DNA from 2 places in the Paenibacillus sp. KS1 genome. Region 1 is predicted to be linked to the other one. Evidence: predicted binding sites of a transcription regulator. Region 1 holds the regulator's gene; the other holds the start of a gene.
The links. Region 1 encodes Rex, which represses fermentation and respiration genes when NADH is low (regulators of the CRP and FNR family bind a similar motif). Its sites were predicted from a motif close to TTGTGAAATATTTCACAA; they were not measured.

Region 1 (10,624 bases):
TGCAAACTTACAGGAGCTCATACCTCATCTTCCACTAGAACGGAATTTCTGTGTATAAGCCTTCGCATCTTCAATCGAACGAACGCGGTTGCGGCTCCATTCCAGCAGGATGCGATCCACATAGCGGAAGTGCACCTTGCCTGCAAAGACGGCTTCCTTCAACGCCAATAAGATCAGTTCCTCTGGATAGTGATCCTGATCAATCCACCCAGCTATCGTCTCACATTCCATTGGTGAAAGAGGACGACCGAATTCCTTCTCGAATATATTGAACAGATTCGGCTGATCCGAATCCGTTAAGGCAGATGATTGTCTGAGTCGCTGACGTTCCGTTCGTATCTCTTCCGTCACGAGCACAGCCATTTTCTCCCATAATCCAGTCAGATTATAACGCTCATATTGAATATCCGTAGCCGCATCGATCTCCTCATCAATGCTGATAAAGCCATCTTTCAACAGGCGCTGAAGTGATTTGATCACAAGTTCTGGGGCTGTTCCCATTCGTTCCTGCAGCTCATCAATCGTCGGAAAGTCCTTCATTTCCTGCTGCTTAAAGCCTATAAGCTGAATGAGCAGCATAGCCTCCGTATCGTTCAGCTTCAACTGTCGATAACAGCGCAGCAGATGGTACGGCACACTGATGCTGCCTGATTGCATGCCTAGCGCCATCCCTTTAGCAAAGGTGCGAAAAGCGTCTCCACTCATACAATAAATCCCCTCTCCGCTTCACTACCCCTCTATTGTCTCATACGAACGGCTATTTGATAAGCACTAAATTGGCAACGTTTTCAAACAGTAGAAATAGGGCTTTGTCACTAGTGAAAAAAACGCCCCGCATCGCTGTTGCGATACGGGACGATCTTCATAAACTGTAAAACCAAGCAATATGCTTATGGGTACAAGCGATACAGCAAGCGAGGGAACGGAATTGTCTCACGGACATGATCCAACCCACAGATCCAAGCTACTGTACGTTCCAACCCGAGTCCAAATCCGGAATGTGGAACTGTACCGTATTTGCGCAAGTCCATATACCATTGGTACGCTTCTGGAGACAGTTCATGCTCCTTGAAGCGCTCTTCCATTAAGGCAGGATCATCAATACGCTGAGATCCACCAATGATCTCTCCGTAACCTTCTGGAGCGATCATATCCGCACACAGAACAACTTCTGGACGGTTCGGATCTGGTTTCATATAGAAGGCCTTGATGTTCGTTGGGTAATGCGTGATGAATACAGGCGTCTCATACTTCTCAGCGATTGCCGTTTCATGCGGTGCACCGAAGTCCTCACCCCAAGGAATATCGTATCCTTGCTCTTGCAAGAATTTGATTGCTTCATCATACGTAATGCGTGGGAATGGCGCTACACATTTCTCCAGCTTGGAAGTGTCGCGGCCAAGCGTTTCCAGCTCTGGACGGCAGTTCTTCAGCACAGATTGTACGATATGCGATACGAATTGCTCCTGTACCTTCAGGTTCTGTTCATGATCGACGAACGCCATTTCCGGCTCGATCATCCAGAACTCGATCAGGTGACGGCGCGTCTTCGACTTCTCAGCACGGAACGTTGGTCCGAACGAGTATACCTTACCGAGTGCCATTGCAGCAGCTTCCATGTACAGCTGACCACTCTGTGTCAAGAATGCATCTTCTTCGAAGTATTTGGTATGGAACAACTCTGTCGTCCCTTCACAAGAAGAAGGCGTCAGGATCGGAGGATCCACCAGTGTGAAGCCCTTCTCATCGAAGAATTGCTGTACCGCGCGAATGATTTCTCCACGGATCGTCAAGATGGCATGCTGCTTCGGTGCACGCAGCCACAAATGACGGTGATCCATCAAGAAATCAACACCGTGTTCCTTCGGTGTAATTGGATAATTCTCTGTAATCTGAATGATTTCCACATTCGTTACAGTCATTTCAAAACCGGACTTGGAACGTGGCTCTTCACGAACTGTCCCGGTTACATACAAGGAACTCTCTTGTGTTAAGCTCTTCGCCGCTTCCCAGACTTCCTCCGGCACTTCACTTTTTACTACAACACCCTGGATAAATCCAGTACCGTCACGCAGCTGCAGGAATTGAATCTTGCCACTGGAACGCTTGTTGTGCAGCCAGCACCCCATGCGGACTTCTTCGCCCACATGACGGCTAACTTCGCGGATGACACAAGTCGTCGTCATCGATCGCTCTCTCCCTTACGCATTAATTATTTCGATTCTTGTACAAGGCGGTAAGTATCCCGTGCAATCATAAGCTCCTCGTTCGTAGGAACGACAAGAACTTGAACCTTGGAATTCGGAGTCGAAATGAGACGCGGCTCTTTCGAACGAATCTTATTCAGCTCCGGATCAATTTCAACGCCCAAGAACGTCAGCTTCTCGCATGTTGCTTCACGGATTACGATGGAGTTCTCACCCACACCTGCCGTAAATACGATCACATCTACGCCGTCCATCGCTGCAGCATATGAACCGATGTACTTGCGCAGGCGATATACATACATTTCGAATGCCAAAGTAGCATTTGGTTCGCCCTCAGCCATTGCATCCGTAATTTCACGCATGTCGCTGGACAAGCCAGAGATTGCAAGCAAGCCGCTATGCTTGTTCAACATGGAGTTGACTTCGTTGACCGTCAAGTCTTCCTTCATCATTGTGAATGGTACGACAGCTGGATCCAAGTCACCGCTGCGCGTACCCATCATCAAGCCTTCAAGCGGAGTCATCCCCATCGAAGTATCGATCGATTTGCCGCCTTCAACCGCTGTCAAGCTGCCGCCATTACCGATATGGCAAGTAATGATCTTCAAGTCTTCGAGCGGGCGTCCAACAACTTCGGCCGCACGTTGGCTTACATAGTTGTGGGAAGTCCCGTGGAAGCCGTAGCGACGAACTTTGTGCTTCTTATAGAGCACCTTCGGGATCGCGTACATGTATGCCTTCTTAGGCATCGTTTGATGGAAAGCAGTATCGAATACAACGGCTTGCGGTACGTCCGGCAAGTTCGTTTCTACTGCCTTAATTCCCATCATGTGAGCAGGGTTATGCAGCGGAGCCAAATCGAACAGACGACGGATTTCCGCTTTGACTTCGGAGTCAACCAATACGGAATTGCTGAACGATTCACCGCCGTGAACGACACGGTGTCCAACAGCTTCAATCTCATTGATCGTCTTAACTACGCCAACCTTAGCATCTGTCAGCTTGTCCAATACTTTACGAATCGCAATCGTATGGTCAAGAATTTCGCTTACTTCTGTAATTTCATCCGTGTGATGCGGTTCGTGAATGAGAATGGAGGAATCCATTCCGATACGTTCTACACGGCCTGCTGCCAGTACCGATTCTTCCTGCATATCATACAGCTGATATTTAAGTGAGGAGCTGCCTGCATTGATTACGAGTATTTTCATAGTCTATCCCCATCCTTATCATACTTGAAAAATCCGACGCCCGATTTCACGCCGAGGTGGCCTGCGCGCACCATTTTTTTCAACAATACGGACGGACGATATTTAATATCGCCGAACTCGCGGAACATGCGCTCCAACGCTGCAAGTATGGAATCCAAGCCGAAACGGTCAGCCATTTCAAGCGGCCCGTATTGGAAATTATATCCGATTCTCATTGCGCTGTCGATATCTTCTGCAGAAGCGACGCCTTCTTGCAATTCATGCAATGCCTCATTGATGAGAAGGCAGATCATGCGTGAAGTCACAAAGCCTGGCGACTCATATACCATGATGCCTTTCTTTTGCACAACTTCTTCAACGAAACGTTTTGTTTCATTGAAAGTAGTGTCAGAAGTTTTCAACCCGCGGATAATTTCCACGAGATCGACTTTGGAGACCGGATGAATAAAGTGCATGCCAATAACACGCTCAGGATACTTCGTTGAGCTTGCCATTTCTGTCAAGGACAGTGTTGATGTGTTGCTCGCCAAGATAATGCTGCTTGGACATACGCGATCCAGTTCAGCGAAGACCAATTTCTTCGCTTCCAGATCTTCAGATATTGTTTCAATTACCATATCGCATGCACTTAGTTCCGCCAGATGCGTCACTTTATGTATGCGCGAAAGAATTAATTTTTTTTCGGCCTGTGTGATTGCCCATTTTTCAAGCTGCTTATCCAGGCTCGTTTCAATCATTTCATACGCGTGGTCCAGCTTCTCCGGCGATTGCTCCACCAACAGCACGTCCAAGCCTTTGACAGCAAGCATTTCTGCAATGCCTTGGCCCATTGTACCGCCGCCGATGACGCCGATCTTTTTGAAAAACATGGTTTCTTCCACCTTTCCTGTTGCTATGCTCTGCATAGTGTACCCGAGATGATGGTTTCGTTATCAGTGCATAGGTACCTCACCTTATCTTATCATGAATATGAGAGCAAAAAAGAAAAACCAGCGTGAAATCACGCTGGTAATTGTTTCTTGTCACATAACAGACACCGGAACGTATCTCCGTTCACCAATTCCTCTTCCAATAGACGCTGCAAACATCGCTCAAAAGCATCTCGGTGCTGTTCCAACAATTCACGCGTTCGATAGGTCAAATCTACCATAATCGTCTGCGTTTCTTTTGTCAAGACATCTGGTGAGAGATGTTTCAAACGGACAATGCCGAGATCCGTCAATCCTGCATTCACCATCGTCTCTACAATGTTGAGTGCTTGATCGAAGTCCCCCTGTGAGCCCGTACTGCGGTTGCCGTAGAACAACTCCTCTGCTACCGATCCGCCCAGCGCAATGATGATTTGCTCCTCAAGAAATGGCTTTGTATACAGGTAACGATCTCCCTGTGGTTGATGTCGAACATAGCCTAATGCTTGGCCGCGAGGGCTTAACGCAACTTGAGATACGCTTCCCGGCCGGACAAGCTCTGCGGCTATCGCATGTCCAAGTTCATGAATCGCCACCCGGCGTCGTTCTTCCTCATTCGTCTCTCGATCACTCTTCTCTCCCATTAACGTCTTATCAATCGCAAGCGAGAGATGCTCCATCGTAATCGCCTCTTGCTCCTGACGCATTGCATAGATAGCCGCCTCATTCAGGACGCTCTCTAATTGAGCGCCTGAGAAGCCGAACGTTTCTTCTGCGATTTGCTCCAGACTTACTTCTTCCGCCAGTGGCTTATTCGTAGCATGCAGCTCCAAAATATGCTTGCGTCCCTTCTTATCCGGCATATCTACTTGGATATGACGATCAAAACGGCCTGGGCGCAGCAATGCACTGTCCAGCATCTCTTTACGGTTCGTGGCCGCCATTACCAGAATACGCGGTGACTCATCTGCGTACAGTCCATCCATCTCCGTCAACAGCTGGTTGAGCGTTTGATCATACTCTTTTTGTTGTCCACCTTCACGCTTGCCGCCGATCACATCAATTTCATCAATGAAGATAACTGCATTTTGTTTTTTCTCTTTCTCTGCACGCTGTCTTGCTTCCTTGAACAGCTCTCGTACACGTCCCGCTCCGACACCGACATACATCTCAACAAACTCACTGCCTGACACACCAATAAATATCGCGTCTGCATAATGAGCAGATGCTTTCGCCATTAACGTTTTCCCCGTTCCTGGGGGGCCAGTTAACAATATTCCTTTCATTGGACGAATCCCGAATTTACGAATGTCATCTGGCCGTACCAGAAAATCAAGAGCTTCAATCAATTCATTCTTGGCTCTATCCTGCCCGCCAATACGCTCGAAGCTCATTTCACTAATCTGATTATTGCCTGACTTCGCACGCCCTGACGAACGCGCCAAGCCAGCTTGTCCTCTGCGATTTACAAACAGCAGAAGAGCACTGATCGCGGCAACTGCCGCGATGACCGGCCATATATTAACTCCAAGATAACTGACAAATAATATCGCTGGGATTACGATCCCTAATGCCAATTCCCAACTACGAACGGATTGCCGTTGCTTTTTCATTAGGCCATACCCCCACAGGCGATGCTTGCAAAGGAAGCAATACGGTCTTGCTTCCTTTCTCATCCTTGAGTTGAATATACACATATCGTGAATCCATTTCCGTTTGGATCTGAATACCTGGATTTTGCTGCTGCAGTTCCTTCAACCTAACAGGAATATCGCTGTATTTCTGATGTACCATTGCATCTGCAATGTCGAACATTGCACGTGACCATAACTTATCGATAAGCGGCGTGCTCTCATCATTCAAGTATTCCAATTGTACTTTTTTCCCGCTCGAATTCTGTTGCAGCTCGTCCGACACTCTTTCAATCAGGCTGCTAATATTGGTGCCATCCTTGCTCTTCAGCTTCACTTGCAGCGCATCAGGATACCATTGAACATCATACTGCGTAATTTCAGCATGCTGCTTCAATACTCGTTCCACAGGCTGCTTCACGAAATTACGTTCATACAGTGTCCAACCTCCAAATAGTGCAACAGCTGTCGTGACCATAATGAGCAAAGTAGGCATGATTCGAATCTTTTTCGCCATGCTGAAACCTCCTGTTGCAAATATATATCAATACCCCTAGTAATCTCTTTCTGATATATCAAGAGTATATCACATATGTCACTTCAACTATGGATGTAATGTGTACCATGATTGCCATCGAAATGGATTTACTCCAATACAAAAAGCGCTGCTGCTTCGCATAGCGTACAATATGTACGTCATATGCAAAGCAGCAGCGCTGCAAAATCGCCTATTACTCGTTATTGGCTAACATTGAATACGTTATTTATTAGGCAGCGTATAGACATCCCCTATTGAGGAACCATTCGCAAATGAATAGAAATGATAGAAGTAATGAACAACCCCTTGTTCATCCTTGCGTTTGACCAATGCCTGCCATACATATTGATCATCCTTAAATGCTGGCGTAATGCGGATTACATCCGCATCCGGATATTGGGCTTCTATCTGGGCTTGAATCGTCTCTTTAGAGGTTGATTCCGCCATAGGAGTTACCTTATCAGGGAGTACCCACACGGTCTGCTCCTTACCATGTTCGTCAGTTCCCCGCACCATGTATACGACTTGATCCCATACACCCTTCTCCACTTCTGTCACATTTACGAGCTTCACTGCTTCATTCGCCCGCTTTATTATTTCCGCTTCCTTGACCCGTTCGTCCTTATTGATGTATTGCACATACTGATAAGTGGCGAAGAACAATCCGACTAGAAATAAGAGAACGAGTACCGGAATCAACCACTTCCAATGCGACCTCCGGCGTACGCGTCTTCTCTGCATGAATTCTCCTCCTGCCTATCTTGCCAGCAAGCCATCAAAGCATTGCTGCGCCTCGCGAAGGATTCGTTCTTCATCCATCGTCAAACATTCCCCATTCTTCACAACCTGCTTGCCGTCAACCCATACATGCTTGACATCTTTCGCAGACGCTGAATATACCATGTGGGATACCAAGTCGGTATGTGGCAGGAAATGAGGCTGATCAATATCTACCGCAACGAAGTCAGCCTTCATGCCTACTTCAAGCGCTCCAATATCGTCAAGACGAATGGTCTGCGCGCCATAGATCGTACCCATGCGCAGCGCCTCTGCAGCAGGAACCGCAGTTGGATCGCCGGACACCCCTTTATGAATCAAGGCCGTAAGGCGAATTTCTTCGAACATATCCAGATTGTTGTTGCTTGCTGCACCGTCCGTTCCCAAGGATACAACAACACCCGCACGCAGCATCTCAGGAACACGAGCGACACCGCTCGCAAGCTTAAGGTTGCTTCCTGGATTGTGGGACACCGCAACTTGATACTTCGCAAGCGTCTCAATCTCTTCGTCCGTCAAATGGACAGCATGCGCAACGAAGGAAGGACGGGAGAAGAATCCGAGCTTCTCCAAATGCGCAACCGGACGCAGTCCATAATCCTTCACATTCTGTTCAACTTCTGCCTTTGTCTCTGACATATGCGTGTGCAATGGCAAATCCAGATCATGAGCAGCCTGTACGAAGCTCTCAATAAAGGCTGGAGGACAAGTATATGGAGCATGCGGCGCCATAATCGTACGAATGCGGCCATCTGCCTTCCCATTCCAATCCTTCGCGAATTGAATCGCCTCGTTCAGCTTCTCGCGCTGTACATCCTCTGGGCATAAGCCAATCGCACCGCGCATAAGCGATGCACGGATACCGGATTGCTCACATACCTTCGCTACTTCGTCCATGTAGTCATACATATCTACGAAGGTTGTTGTACCGCCCTTCAGCATTTCGATCACAGACAGAGCAGTTCCCCAATAGACATCATTGGCCGTGAACTTGCCTTCCATTGGCCACATTTTCTCCTGCAGCCATGTCTGAAGCGCCAAGTCATCCCCATACCCACGAAGCAGAGACATTGCAGCATGCCCGTGTGTATTAATAAGGCCTGGAATGAAGAATAGACCTTTGCCATCGATGATTTCAGCATCAGCTGCTGCATATTGCTCTGGCAGCTCCGATCCAATATGAACGATGCGATCATTCTCAACAACCATGAACCCATGGAATGAGGACTGCTTCGCAGTTGGAGACAAATCGGCGAACATGCCGTTTTTAATAATGATTCGGTGTGTCATTCGGCGGGTACTTCCTTTCCATTATCAGATAAATAATAGGCCAAACTGAACAAATCCGTTGTAAAATCGGCAGTATGCACACGGATATTCGAAGGAACCCTCAAAATGACAGGCGCAAAGTTCAAGATCGCTTCTACTCCCGCCTCTACAAATTGATCAGCTACATACTGAGCTTCTGTAGCAGGAACCGTGATAATCCCGATACGGATTTGCTTCTCGCGTACCGTCGTAATTAGGTCAGACATCGGCTGAACTTTCAGGTTATTTATCTCGGTATTGATTTTGGATTCCTGTGCATCGAACACTGCAACGATCTTCATATTATCTTTCAAGTATACGGTGTAGTTACAGAGTGCGTGACCTAATTTACCTGCACCGACCAATCCAACATGGATAACTTGATCCAGTTTCAAAATATGTCTGATTTGTTGAATCAAATACGATACATCATACCCAATGCCCTTGCGGCCGAAGTCGCCGAAATACGCTAGATCCTTCCGAATTTGCGCAGGATTCAAGTTCAGCTTCTGTCCCAAATCTTGAGAAGAAACTGTGAGCACTTCTCGCTGCTTCAATTCCAATAGATGACGTAAATACACGGGTAATCGCCGAACGACAGCTTCTGATATCTTTAGTGCTTTCATTCTGAACAAGCCCCTCTCATCGCTCTCCAATGCCTCTTTGATTATGGTCTAGCCACGTATCAATACGTGGTACAAGTTGTTCTGTTGCCATATGCTCCATTTTTGGGCCAGGCAGCGAGTAAAGAAAATGTTTGCCGTAGCTTGTCTCTATTACACGAGTGTCATAAATGATGACAATTCCCTTATCCTGCGTCGTACGCACAAGGCGGCCGAATCCTTGCTTGAAGCGAATTACAGCCTGTGGGACGGAATATTTGCGGAATGGATTCTGATTCATCCGCTTCAGCCGATCGCACTTCGCTTCCACGAGTGGATGATTCGGTGGCTGGAATGGCAGCCGTACAATCGCAAGACATGTCAACGCATCTCCTGGAATATCAACGCCTTCCCAGAAGCTGCTCGTTCCTAGCAGGACTGAATTCGGCTGATCTCGGAATCGGCGTGTCAGCTTGCTTCGGTTGCCGCTGTCAATCCCTTGTCCCAGCACTTGAATGCCATGCAGGCTAAGCGCCTCCTTCAGCGGTTCATACACATCCCGCAGCATGCGGTATGACGTGAATAAGACAAGCATACGTCCTTCTGTTACCTTGGCTACATCAGCCAAGGACTGCATCAGCGTCGAGTTAAACTTGGCATCTGATGCTCCCTTCACACTAGGGAAGTCACGCGGGATGACAACAAGTGCTTGTTCCCGGTAGTTGAACGGCGACGGAAGTATGACCGTATTTAGACGACCATCCCGTTCCGCATCCTTCAAGCCAAGCTGTTCAGCTACGAATTGGAATGATTTATCAACGGACAATGTAGCCGAAGTTAAGATTACGCTCTTCTTCGGCTCGAAGAAGTATCGCTTCAACGCTTCGCTTACATCGACAGGGACCGCATACATTTGCATTGATTTATGCTTGTATTGGAGATTGCCTTCCATCCAGTACACGGTATCCGCATCCTTGCCTTGCATAAATTCACGGAATTCATCGCGAAGCTGCCCTATGTCCTTGAATAAACCTGTCACATCAGCCGTGACGCCCTGCACTTCATCATCATCATAATCCTTCCATTCATTGACGAGCTTCTCCCCCGAACGAACAATATCACTTAAACGCGTGTGAATATCGCCTTCGAGCTCCGATACGGAGCTCCATCCATCAGGACGATTGCCAGATGGCAGCCGGAGAACAGCTTGCCCGCCTTCCGCCTGCCCCGCTTCATTCATGGAAGGAAGCATTTGATAGAGCAGCTCATGCAGCCGATCCCATTGATCCTTAACATCGACAAGCTGTGTTAACAGCTTCTCAATCCCTTCAGCCCATACGAGCGCTTTTTCATTGCCTGACAAGCGAAGACGCTGCTGCAGCAATACAAGCGCACCATTCTTGCTGTCTTTGAACAATTGGGTCAGCGGATGAATGAGTGAA
Region 2 (10,624 bases), on a different contig from region 1:
TTAACAGACTACGGACGTATCGATGTATTGTGGTTGGATGCTGGTTGGGTATGCAAGGAGAGCCGTGTATCTCAGGATATCCGTCTCGGAGAAGTCGTGGAGAAAGCTAGAGAGAAGCAGCCATGGCTGCTATCTGCCGACCGTACGGTTGGAGGGCCATATGAGAATATTATTACGCCGGAACAGACGATTCCAAGTGAAGCGATGAATGTTCCATGGGAAAGCTGCATTACGATGGGAACATCCTTCTCCTTCCGTTTTGAGGACAAGTACAAGACAACCCGACAACTTGTTCATATTCTGATGGAGGTAGTCGCCAAGGGAGGAAATCTGGCTCTAAATGTTGGGCCACAGCCGGATGGTCGGATTCCTGAGGGTGCGATTGCTCGCATCAAGGAACTTGGCGCGTGGATGGGCACCTATGGGGAAGCCGTCTATGGAACGCGCATCTGCGCTCCTTACTTTACACAGCGCTGCGCCTTTACACGCAAGGACGATAAGGTATATTGCACGTATTTATATCCGTCTGAAGATACTAATGTTAACGATAACATCATTCTTCCGTGTACAGACAAGGTAACGGCAATTCATTTGGTAGGGATAGATGAGAAGCTTCAATTCCACTCTGACGAAGCAGGATTGCATGTAAAGCTGCCCGCACATGAAGTAGGGGGCAAGGCACCAATTGCACATGTGTTCCGTCTCACAGCCAATTAAGTGCATTAGAAAAAATCGGTGAGGAAAGTACAATGGGTAGGGAGTAGAATGGAATGGACATGTTCCTTATTCATATCGGGAAACCGTTAGCAGTACCCTATCTGTAGAGGTAAACAGAAGTAAGGCCCTCATGCCATGAGCTTGCATGAGGGCGTTTTGTATTAGATGCGGCAAATTTCATTCGGGCACATTTCACAATGACATACTTCCCGCAGGTGTTCTAATTCGCGAATGACAATCATACCATTCTCATATTCAATAACATCGCGTTTGCGAAGATCGCTTAGCATACGATTGACGCTCTCACGAGTAGCGCCGATCATATTCGATAGATCGGTATGTGTAATTTTTTTGTTGATCAGGAGACCGCCGTCTTCTAATTCTTCACCGTAAGTATTGGACAATCTGATGAGAGTGGAGCATAGCGCGCCTGGTTTACCATACATCATTAGATCGCGGAACTTGGTCTGAGTCAGGCGGTGATGGATCCCCATCCACTTCATGAAATCAATTGAGAAGTCGCAGTGCTGGCATATGAGAATCTCAATATCCTTCTGCTCAATAAGCAATACCTCAGCTTCTTCAAGGACTTCCGCTGTGAAAGTGTGCTTTGTACTATGGAATGGATCAACTTGGCCGACCAAATCCCCAGCTTGATACATGTACAGAATTAGCTCTTTGCCTTCATCTGTAGACTTTGTGATTTTTACACGTCCGCTCTTCAGGAGGAACAGCTTATCAGATAGATCTCCTTCCCAGAAGAGATGAGAGCTGTCAGGATAGGTACGTTCTTTACCGATATTGATTAATCGTTCTACATTCTGTTCTGAGAAACAAGAGGTATTGCAGGGCTCTCCAAATTTGTCGGTGATGTTAGTCACTCTGTTCCCCTCCAATTTACATATTTCAAATTTTAGTAATTTTGACCCAAAGAATTCCATGTGACAAGTTTCACTATATGAATACGTATTACTATCATGGATGTTCCGCACGCAGTTGTCAATTTATTTACGATTAAAATTATTTACAGTTTGGTTAAATCGAGTGATTAATATCACGCCAATCAAATAAAATCGGGGAGAAATAAAAAATAAGTAAAATCAATCAGTGTTGTGAAATTAATCACATACTAACACACGAAAGATGGATACAATGAAAGTGTGAAATGATTCACAAACAATTGTAACCAACACGAACCTCAGAAAAGGACCGTAACAGAACAGCAGACACACCGTATAGAGAAACCCTTTCTTAGGTTCATTGCAAGGTATCCATGAATGGAGGCGGAGAGAATGGCGACAAAACAAGAAACGAAACCAACTGTAGAGAAAAAAACGGAGCAAGTCGATGTTACGAAGCACATTCAGCAACTGATTGACCGCGCTAATAAGGCGCAGGAAGCATTTATGGACATGAACCAAGAGCAGATCGACAAGGTCGTACAGCAAATGGCACTCGCTGGCTTGGATAAGCATATGATGCTTGCCAAGATGGCTGTTGAAGAAACGGGTCGCGGTGTGTATGAAGATAAAATTACGAAAAACATTTTCGCAACTGAATATATCCACAACTATATCAAGTATGACAAAACGGTAGGTGTCATCGAGGACAATCCGCAGGGTGCTTATATGAAGATTGCGGAACCGGTTGGAATTGTCATGGGGATTACGCCGGTAACGAACCCAACTTCAACAACCATGTTCAAGGCGCTCATCGCGATAAAGACACGCAACCCGATTATTTTCGGCTTCCATCCATCCGCTCAGAAATGCAGTGCGGAAGCAGCTCGAATCCTGCATGAGGCAGCGGTGAAATATGGTGCTCCTGAGCATTGTATCCAATGGATTGAGTATCCGTCGATGGATGCGACTAACGGCTTGATGAACCACCCTGATGTGGCGCTAATCCTGGCGACAGGCGGTGCTGGTATGGTTCGCTCCGCTTATAGCTGCGGCAAGCCTGCCTTAGGCGTTGGCCCAGGCAACGTGCCGTGCTTCATCGAGAAGACGGCTGATCTGAATCAAGCGGTAACGGATTTGATTCTGTCCAAGACGTTCGATAATGGCATGATCTGCGCATCCGAGCAAGCTGTCATCATTGAAGAGCCGATTTACGCGCAAACGAAGAAAATGATGACCGCTCAGGGCTGCTACTTCTTGAACAAGGAAGAGACCGGCAAGCTCCAAGCGATGGCAATGAAGACAGACACCTGTGCGGTGAATCCGAACATCGTGGGCCAATCTGCGAAGAAGATTGCTGAGATGGCCGGACTTCAAGTACCAGATACAACGAAGATACTTGTAGCTGAGCTGGATGGTGTGGGGCCGAAGTTCCCACTGTCTGCAGAGAAGCTGAGCCCCGTGCTTGCTTGCTACAAGGTGAAGACCGCAGAAGAAGGCGTTGACCGCGCGGCTGAAATTGTGGCATTTGGCGGTATGGGTCACTCTTCGGTCATCCACTCGAATGATGACGAGGTAATTCGTAAGTTCGCCGACCGTCTGCAAACGGGCCGCATTCTGGTCAACTCTCCTTCTACTCATGGCGCGATTGGAGACTTGTACAACACCAATATTCCTTCGTTGACACTTGGCTGCGGATCGTATGGCCGCAACTCAACTTCTTCGAACGTAACAGCGGTCAATTTGCTGAATATTAAACGGGTGGCGAAGCGTACAGTGAATATGCAATGGTTCAAGGTGCCAAATAAGATTTACTTCGAGAAGGGTGCAACGCAATACTTGGCGAAGATGCCGGATATTAGCCGTGTCATGATTGTTACCGACCCAATGATGGTGAAGCTGGGCTACGTGGAGAAGCTGGAATACTATTTGCGTCAACGCCGCAACCCAGTCGTCATTGAAGTGTTCTCGGATGTCGAGCCAGATCCTTCGACGAAGACAGTGGAACGCGGTACAGAAATGATGCTCAGCTTCGAGCCAGACTGCATTATCGCCTTGGGCGGCGGCTCGCCGATGGATGCAGCGAAGGGCATGTGGCTGTTCTACGAACATCCAGATGCTGAATTCGATAACCTGAAGCAGAAGTTCTTAGACATCCGCAAGCGTACATTCAAATATCCACGTCTTGGCCAGAAGGCGAAGTTCGTCGCAATTCCAACGACTTCGGGTACTGGTTCGGAAGTAACCTCGTTCGCGGTTATTACGGATAAGGAAAAAGGTAACACGAAATATCCGCTTGCTGATTATGAGCTGACGCCGGACGTAGCGATTATTGACCCAGAGTTCGTGTACAGCTTGCCGAAGACGGCAGTTGCTGATACGGGAATGGACGTTTTGACGCACGCGATTGAAGCGTATGTATCGGTGATGGCAAGCGACTATACTGATGGTCTGGCAATAAAGGCCATTCAGCTCGTGTTCGAGAACTTGGTGAAATCTCATCATGAAGCATGTCCGAAAGCGCGCGAGAAAATGCACAACGCATCGACACTTGCTGGTATGGCATTCGCGAATGCGTTCCTAGGCATCAACCACAGCTTGGCGCATAAATGGGGAGCGCAATACCATACTGCACATGGTCGCACGAATGCGATTCTCATGCCGCATGTCATTCGTTACAACGCGAAAAAGCCTACGAAGTACGCTTCGTTCCCGAAATATGACCACTTCGTAGCTGATGAGCGCTACGCGGAAATTGCACGCATCCTCGGTCTTCCATGCCGCACAACGGAAGAGGGTGTGAACAGCCTTATCAACGCAATTCGGGAATTGAACCGCGAACTGGGTATTCCAGAATCGTTCCAAGCAATTGGCTTCGATGCCAAGGACTTCGAATCCAATGTTGATTACTTGGCAGACCGCGCCTTTGAAGACCAATGTACAACAGCGAATCCGAAGCTTCCACTCGTAACAGAGTTGGCTGATGTATATCGGAACGCATTCTATGGACGATTTGAATAAGTAAGAATGATACGATAGCAGGGCAGTGGGCAGCGGGGGAGATCTTCCCCGCTGTCTTTGTTGTTTATCAACTACTGAACTCATTGCTTATAAAGCGGTAAACGAGTGCTAATCAAGTGCTAAGCACCTGCAAAAAGCAGGGCAGCAGTGGAGATTACAACATTTTGAATTATATTATGTGAAAAAAATCATTTGCCTAGCTTATATTGTGATAAATATCACATAATTGAAAGTGTGAAAAGAGGTACAATGAAGGCGTAGCAAGGGAGGAACGAAAAAGGTTCAGAATTCGCCTCTAAAAAACTTGCTGCATAGCCTCACTCGGCATTACGAAAAGGCAGCTATCGAACGAATGCGAAAGATAAGATAACCGCCTTGCAGCCTTTTTCGTGAAAATCATCACAAGCAATGTGAAATGGGAACGAGAACATCTTGCTGGGTGTGTGCTTTCAATTCGATTACAACACATACAGAAAAACAAACATGTATGGAGGGATTACGATGTCGGTGATGGAAAAGAACATGACAGAAACAAATGAAATGAATCCTTGGCGTGGATTCAAAGCAGGCAAATGGCAAACTCACGTGGATGTCCCGAACTTCTTGGACGGACACATCAAGCCTTACTTGGGCGATGAAGCATTCTTGGCAGGCCCAACGCAAAACACGAAGGATCTGTGGGATATCGTGAGCCAGCTCTCCAAAGAAGAACGTGAACGCGGTGGTGTATGGGATGTTGATGTTAACACGCCTTCAACGATCGTATCGCACAAACCGGGATACTTAGATAAAGAAAAAGAAAAAGTAGTAGGTGTACAAACGGATGCTCCGTTCCGCCGCTCGATTCAACCATTTGGCGGTATTAAGATGATGATCGATGCTTGTAAAGCATACGGCTTCGAAATGCCGGAAGATGTTATCAAAATTTTCACAGACATTCGCAAAACACACAACCAAGGCGTATTCGATGCTTATACATCCGACATGCGCATGGCGCGTAAAGCTGGTATTATCACAGGCTTGCCAGATGCTTACGGCCGCGGCCGCATCATCGGTGACTACCGCCGTGTAGCGCTGTACGGTATAGACTTCTTGATTAAACAAAAGAAAAACGATCTGAAGAATCTTGAGCTGGATGCAATGGATGAAGTTACTATCCGTGACCGTGAAGAAATTTCAGAACAAATTCGCGCACTCGCTGAATTGAAAGAAATGGCTGCAATGCACGGTATGGACATTTCGAAACCAGCTGTCAACGCACAAGAGGCGTTCCAATGGGTATACTTCGGTTACTTGGCAGCCATCAAAGAACAGAACGGTGCAGCAATGTCCCTTGGTCGTGTATCCTCGTTCCTCGATGTGTATGTGGAACGCGATATTCAAGAAGGTACTTTGACAGAGCAAGAAGCTCAAGAATTGGTTGACCATTTCATTATGAAATTGCGTATCGTTAAATTCTTGCGCACACCTGCTTACAACGACCTGTTCAGCGGTGACCCAACTTGGGTAACAGAATCGATCGGTGGTATGGCTTCTGACGGTACAACACGTGTAACGAAGAACAGCTTCCGTTTCTTGCATTCCTTGTACAACTTGGGACCTGCTCCAGAGCCTAACTTGACTGTATTGTGGTCGACAAAGCTTCCTGAAGCGTTCAAGAAGTATTGTGCGAAAGTATCGATTGAAACAAGCTCCATTCAATATGAAAATGACGACCTGATGCGTCCAATCTACGGCGACGACTACGGTATCGCATGTTGTGTATCTGCAATGCGCATCGGTAAGCAAATGCAGTTCTTCGGCGCTCGCGCCAACTTGGCGAAATGCTTGTTGTACGCCATCAACGGCGGTAAAGATGAGAAGCTTGGCTTGCAAGTAGGTCCAGAGCTTCCTCCAATCACTAGCGATGTATTGAACTACGACGAGGTTGTGAAACGCTTCAAGCAGATGATGGAATGGCTCGCGAAGTTGTACATGAACACACTGAACGTGATTCACTTCATGCACGATAAATATTGCTATGAGCGCATTGAGATGGCGCTGCATGATAAAGAAATCTTGCGCACAATGGCTTGCGGTATTGCCGGCTTGTCGGTAGCAGCTGACTCCTTGAGTGCAATCAAATATGCTAAGGTAACACCGATTCGCAACGAAGAAGGCATCGCCGTTGACTTCCAAATCGAAGGTGAATATCCTTGCTACGGTAACAACGATGATCGCGTAGACAGCATCGCTGTTGAACTGGTTGAATCGTTCATGAACATGATTCGCAAGCATAAAGCTTATCGTAATGCATTGCCAACACAATCGGTACTGACGATTACGTCGAACGTTGTGTACGGTAAGAAGACAGGTACAACTCCTGACGGACGTAAAGCTGGCGAACCGTTCGCTCCAGGCGCGAACCCAATGCATGGCCGTGATAAGAAGGGTGCGCTCGCATCGCTTAGCTCGGTAGCGAAGCTTCCATATGAGCACAGCTTGGATGGAATCTCGAACACATTCTCTATCGTACCTAAGGCGCTTGGTAAAGAACTTGATGTTCGCAAATCCAACCTCGTATCGATGATGGATGGATACTTCGGCAGCAATGCACACCATCTGAACGTTAACGTGTTCGACCGTGAACAGCTGATGGACGCGATGGAACATCCAGAGAACTACCCGCAATTGACAATTCGCGTTTCGGGTTATGCAGTTAACTTCATCAAACTGACTCGCGAGCAGCAATTGGATGTAATCAACCGCACATTCCATGGTTCGATGTAAGAACCTTCTGAACGGTTGAAATTGAAGTAAGTTGAGCAATGTAAAGGATATACTCGATATTTGATAAGTAAAGGGGCGCAACTACACCACATGCCTAGTACCTCTCGGTCAATGGCTGGGAGGGAGCGCCCCTCTTGTCATGTAAGCAGGTTGTAATGGGCTGGAGAGGAAAGTGATAGAGATGATCGGACGTATTCACTCGTTAGAAACATTCGGTACCGTTGATGGACCTGGCATACGATTTATTTTATTCATGCAGGGGTGCGCGCTCAAATGCCAATATTGCCATAACCGCGATACATGGAGCTTAGGTGACGGCAAAGAAATGACACTTGAGGAAGTACTTGCTGAAATTGAACCATACTTGCCTTATTACCGCAGCTCTGGAGGCGGTTTGACCGTATCGGGCGGGGAGCCAACGCTGCAGGCTGCATTCGTTAGAGAGCTATTCCGTGAAGTGAAGCAGCGCTGGGATCTGCATACAACCCTGGATTCGAACGGTTTCAACGAAGTAGCGAAGCTCGAAGAATTGATGAATGTTACGGATCTAGTACTGCTGGATATTAAGCATATTAACAATGAGAAGCATATTGCACTTACAGGTGTGCCGAATGCACGTACGCTGGATACGGCGCGTTGGTTATCTGAGCATGGCAAGAAAATGTGGATTCGACACGTATTCGTACCGACGATTAACGACAATGAAGAGGACTTGCTTGAACTGGGTCGTTTTATCGGTACACTGCAAGGTGTTGAGAAATTCGAAATCCTGCCGTACCATCAAATGGGCGTATACAAGTGGGAACAGCTAGGTGAGAAGTATCCGCTTGAAGGGATTCCTTCCCCGACTGCAGAAGAGGTGGAGCGTGCTTATGCGCTTATTGAGAAGGGCCGCGGGCAGACGAGCGTATAGTGTATTTCATATCTATTTATATAGGAAGAGAGATGACTTGCCTAGCAGGGAAGAGGTCATCTCTTTTTTTGTTGCAATTGTTGAAAGAGTGTTCACTTAGAACGTGCATTCAATAGTATTGTGTGTAAAATGATCGAAAAGAACTATTTCTATAATGGAAGGAAAAAACTATAATGCGCTGTAAGGATAAAAAAAAGGAAATTTCCCTAATCTATAATGGAAGCGCTATCATATAAAATATTTTATCGCCAAACATATATGCTGTTGAAATGCATTCTATTGTCCTCATGACTAGTAGGTGAAGAGATGCTGTTAGCTACTGGTTCAACATAGAAAGGGCAACAGGCATCATGAGGGATCAACTTTCTTGGATGAATTTATGAATAGAGGAGGTATGATTGCAGCTTAATCATTAGATGATTCAGGGCCGTATTCTTCGAAAATGAACGAGTATAGGGGGATATTGATTATGAAGAAAAAGATGACAGCACTTGTCCTTAGCATGATGCTGGTATTGTTGTCAATCATTCCGAACATGCCGAATGCCCAAGCGGCACCACAGCTCCGCAATCTTGCACCGAGTTCTACCTACACATGGTCGGAAGCGCCGGAATCGAATTATCCAGATCCGGGCAATAAACTGACTAATGGCGTTAAGGGCGCTGCGAATGTGACGGATCCAGCGTGGGTCGGGCACATTAAGAAGAAGGCGCGGGAAGTCACGTTTGACTTTGGTCAACGGAAATCGATTGCAAGTGTTAGGGCGCACTTCCTTCAAGATTGGCCGGCTTCAGCGATTTTGTTTCCATTGAGCGTATCTATATATGTGTCAGATGATAGTGTGAATTGGGGAATTGTCGGACACAAAGCAACGGAACGTGGCTGGATGAATGGCCCTCCGATTGATCAAACCTATGTATGGGATGGCAGCAAAGATGGGGTTGCAGGCGGAGGACAAGGTGCTACGATGGCCTATGCACGCTACGTGAAGGTTGTGTTCTCGATGCATCCACGGGCATGGACATTTATAGATGAGATTGAAATTATGGGAACAGACGGCAAGGCTGACGGGGCAGTTGTTGTGAATATGAAGCCGTTCGAATTCCAGTACCCAGGCGTCGACACTGCTGGAATCCGTAATTTATCACTTGTCTACAATGGGTATTATCCTGACGTTCCTGCGTGGACAAAAGACAGCCTGATTCCGGAAATTGGTTACGTGAATCAAGCCGGACAAGTTCAGGATTGGTTCTTTGATGGTGTGTTGATGCTGGGTCTCCAATCTCCGGCGGGTCGTGATTTCGGGAAGGATTCACTCCTGACGGATTGGCAATGGTACCTGGATAAAACATTTGGCGCTCAAGGCGACTTGAAGCAGCTGAATGAAGCTACGAAGGAAGTAGGAATCCAACTCGGACAGCCGAACCACAAAACAAAGGTTGTCATGATGCTCCCAAATTCTGGAGAGAACACGACGAATTTCGGTGATATTGACGGTGACGGCATTACGGAGAACTTTAGTGAAGCCAGCGTAGGCATAGAGAAAGCCTTGGCGACACGCCAGAAGGCAGTCAGATGGTGGTTGCAAGAGGTACAAAACCGCTGGAATGCGAACAACTACTCCAACCTTGAGCTGGTTGGCATGTACTGGGTGGATGAAGAAGTTAGCTGGTCCAAGTCAGCCCCAGACTTCCTGCGGATGATGAACTCGGATGTTCATGCAAGAGGGCTGAAATCGTTCTGGATCCCTCATTCCTTGACCTATAAGAGTTTTATATGGAAGGACGCAGGCTTCGATGCAGCGACGTACCAGCCGAACTACTTTTTTGAAGATTTATCAATTGATCGTCTTGTAGATGGGATTCAAACGGCCAAACGATATGGCATGGGTGTGGAAGTCGAGTTCGACAATCGTATGCTAACGGATAATACGTTCCGGAGCCGATTCAATGAATATATGAACGCAGGCTATCAATATGGATTCGCAGGGAAAGGCTTTACTGCGTATTATAAAGGAAGCGGGCCGGTTCTGCGCGATGCAGCGAGCAGCACGAATCCGATTATACGTGAACTGTATGATAGGCTGTACAATTTCACAAGAGGGAATTAAATAGAGGATGCAAATGAAATAGCTCATATTCATTCACCTGCTCTACAAAAAATTGTATTGCGTGAGCTGAATTGGGAAGTTACTAGACAAGCAAATATGCTAGGTGTTTCATAAATTGGCGGTCAAATCCTCAAACCGAGGTTTTGATCGCTGTTTTATTTTATCCCTCAATCGTTAGAGGATTTTATCCCCCAA

Region 2: a site for Rex is predicted at 1,876-1,893, ahead of adhE (bifunctional acetaldehyde-CoA/alcohol dehydrogenase). Genes of this name have one in related genera too.

Annotation. Positions count from the first base shown of each region.
Region 1 covers NZ_MAIS01000023.1:53,953-64,576, forward strand. The annotation lists gene BBG47_RS10100 (DnaD domain-containing protein) at 25-705, opposite strand; gene asnS (asparagine--tRNA ligase) at 891-2,186, opposite strand; gene BBG47_RS10110 (acetate kinase) at 2,213-3,418, opposite strand; gene BBG47_RS10115 (3-hydroxyacyl-CoA dehydrogenase family protein) at 3,415-4,287, opposite strand; gene BBG47_RS10120 (AAA family ATPase) at 4,419-5,939, opposite strand; gene BBG47_RS10125 (quinolinate synthase) at 5,911-6,474, opposite strand; gene BBG47_RS10130 (hypothetical protein) at 6,718-7,236, opposite strand; gene BBG47_RS10135 (amidohydrolase) at 7,252-8,562, opposite strand; gene BBG47_RS10140 (redox-sensing transcriptional repressor Rex) at 8,559-9,206, opposite strand; gene dinG (ATP-dependent DNA helicase DinG) at 9,223-10,624, opposite strand, start outside.
Region 2 covers NZ_MAIS01000030.1:37,147-47,770, forward strand. The annotation lists gene BBG47_RS12275 (alpha-L-fucosidase) at 1-717, shown strand, start outside; gene BBG47_RS12280 (Crp/Fnr family transcriptional regulator) at 879-1,598, opposite strand; gene adhE (bifunctional acetaldehyde-CoA/alcohol dehydrogenase) at 2,010-4,637, shown strand; gene pflB (formate C-acetyltransferase) at 5,139-7,406, shown strand; gene pflA (pyruvate formate-lyase-activating protein) at 7,588-8,319, shown strand; gene BBG47_RS12300 (DUF4855 domain-containing protein) at 8,789-10,429, shown strand.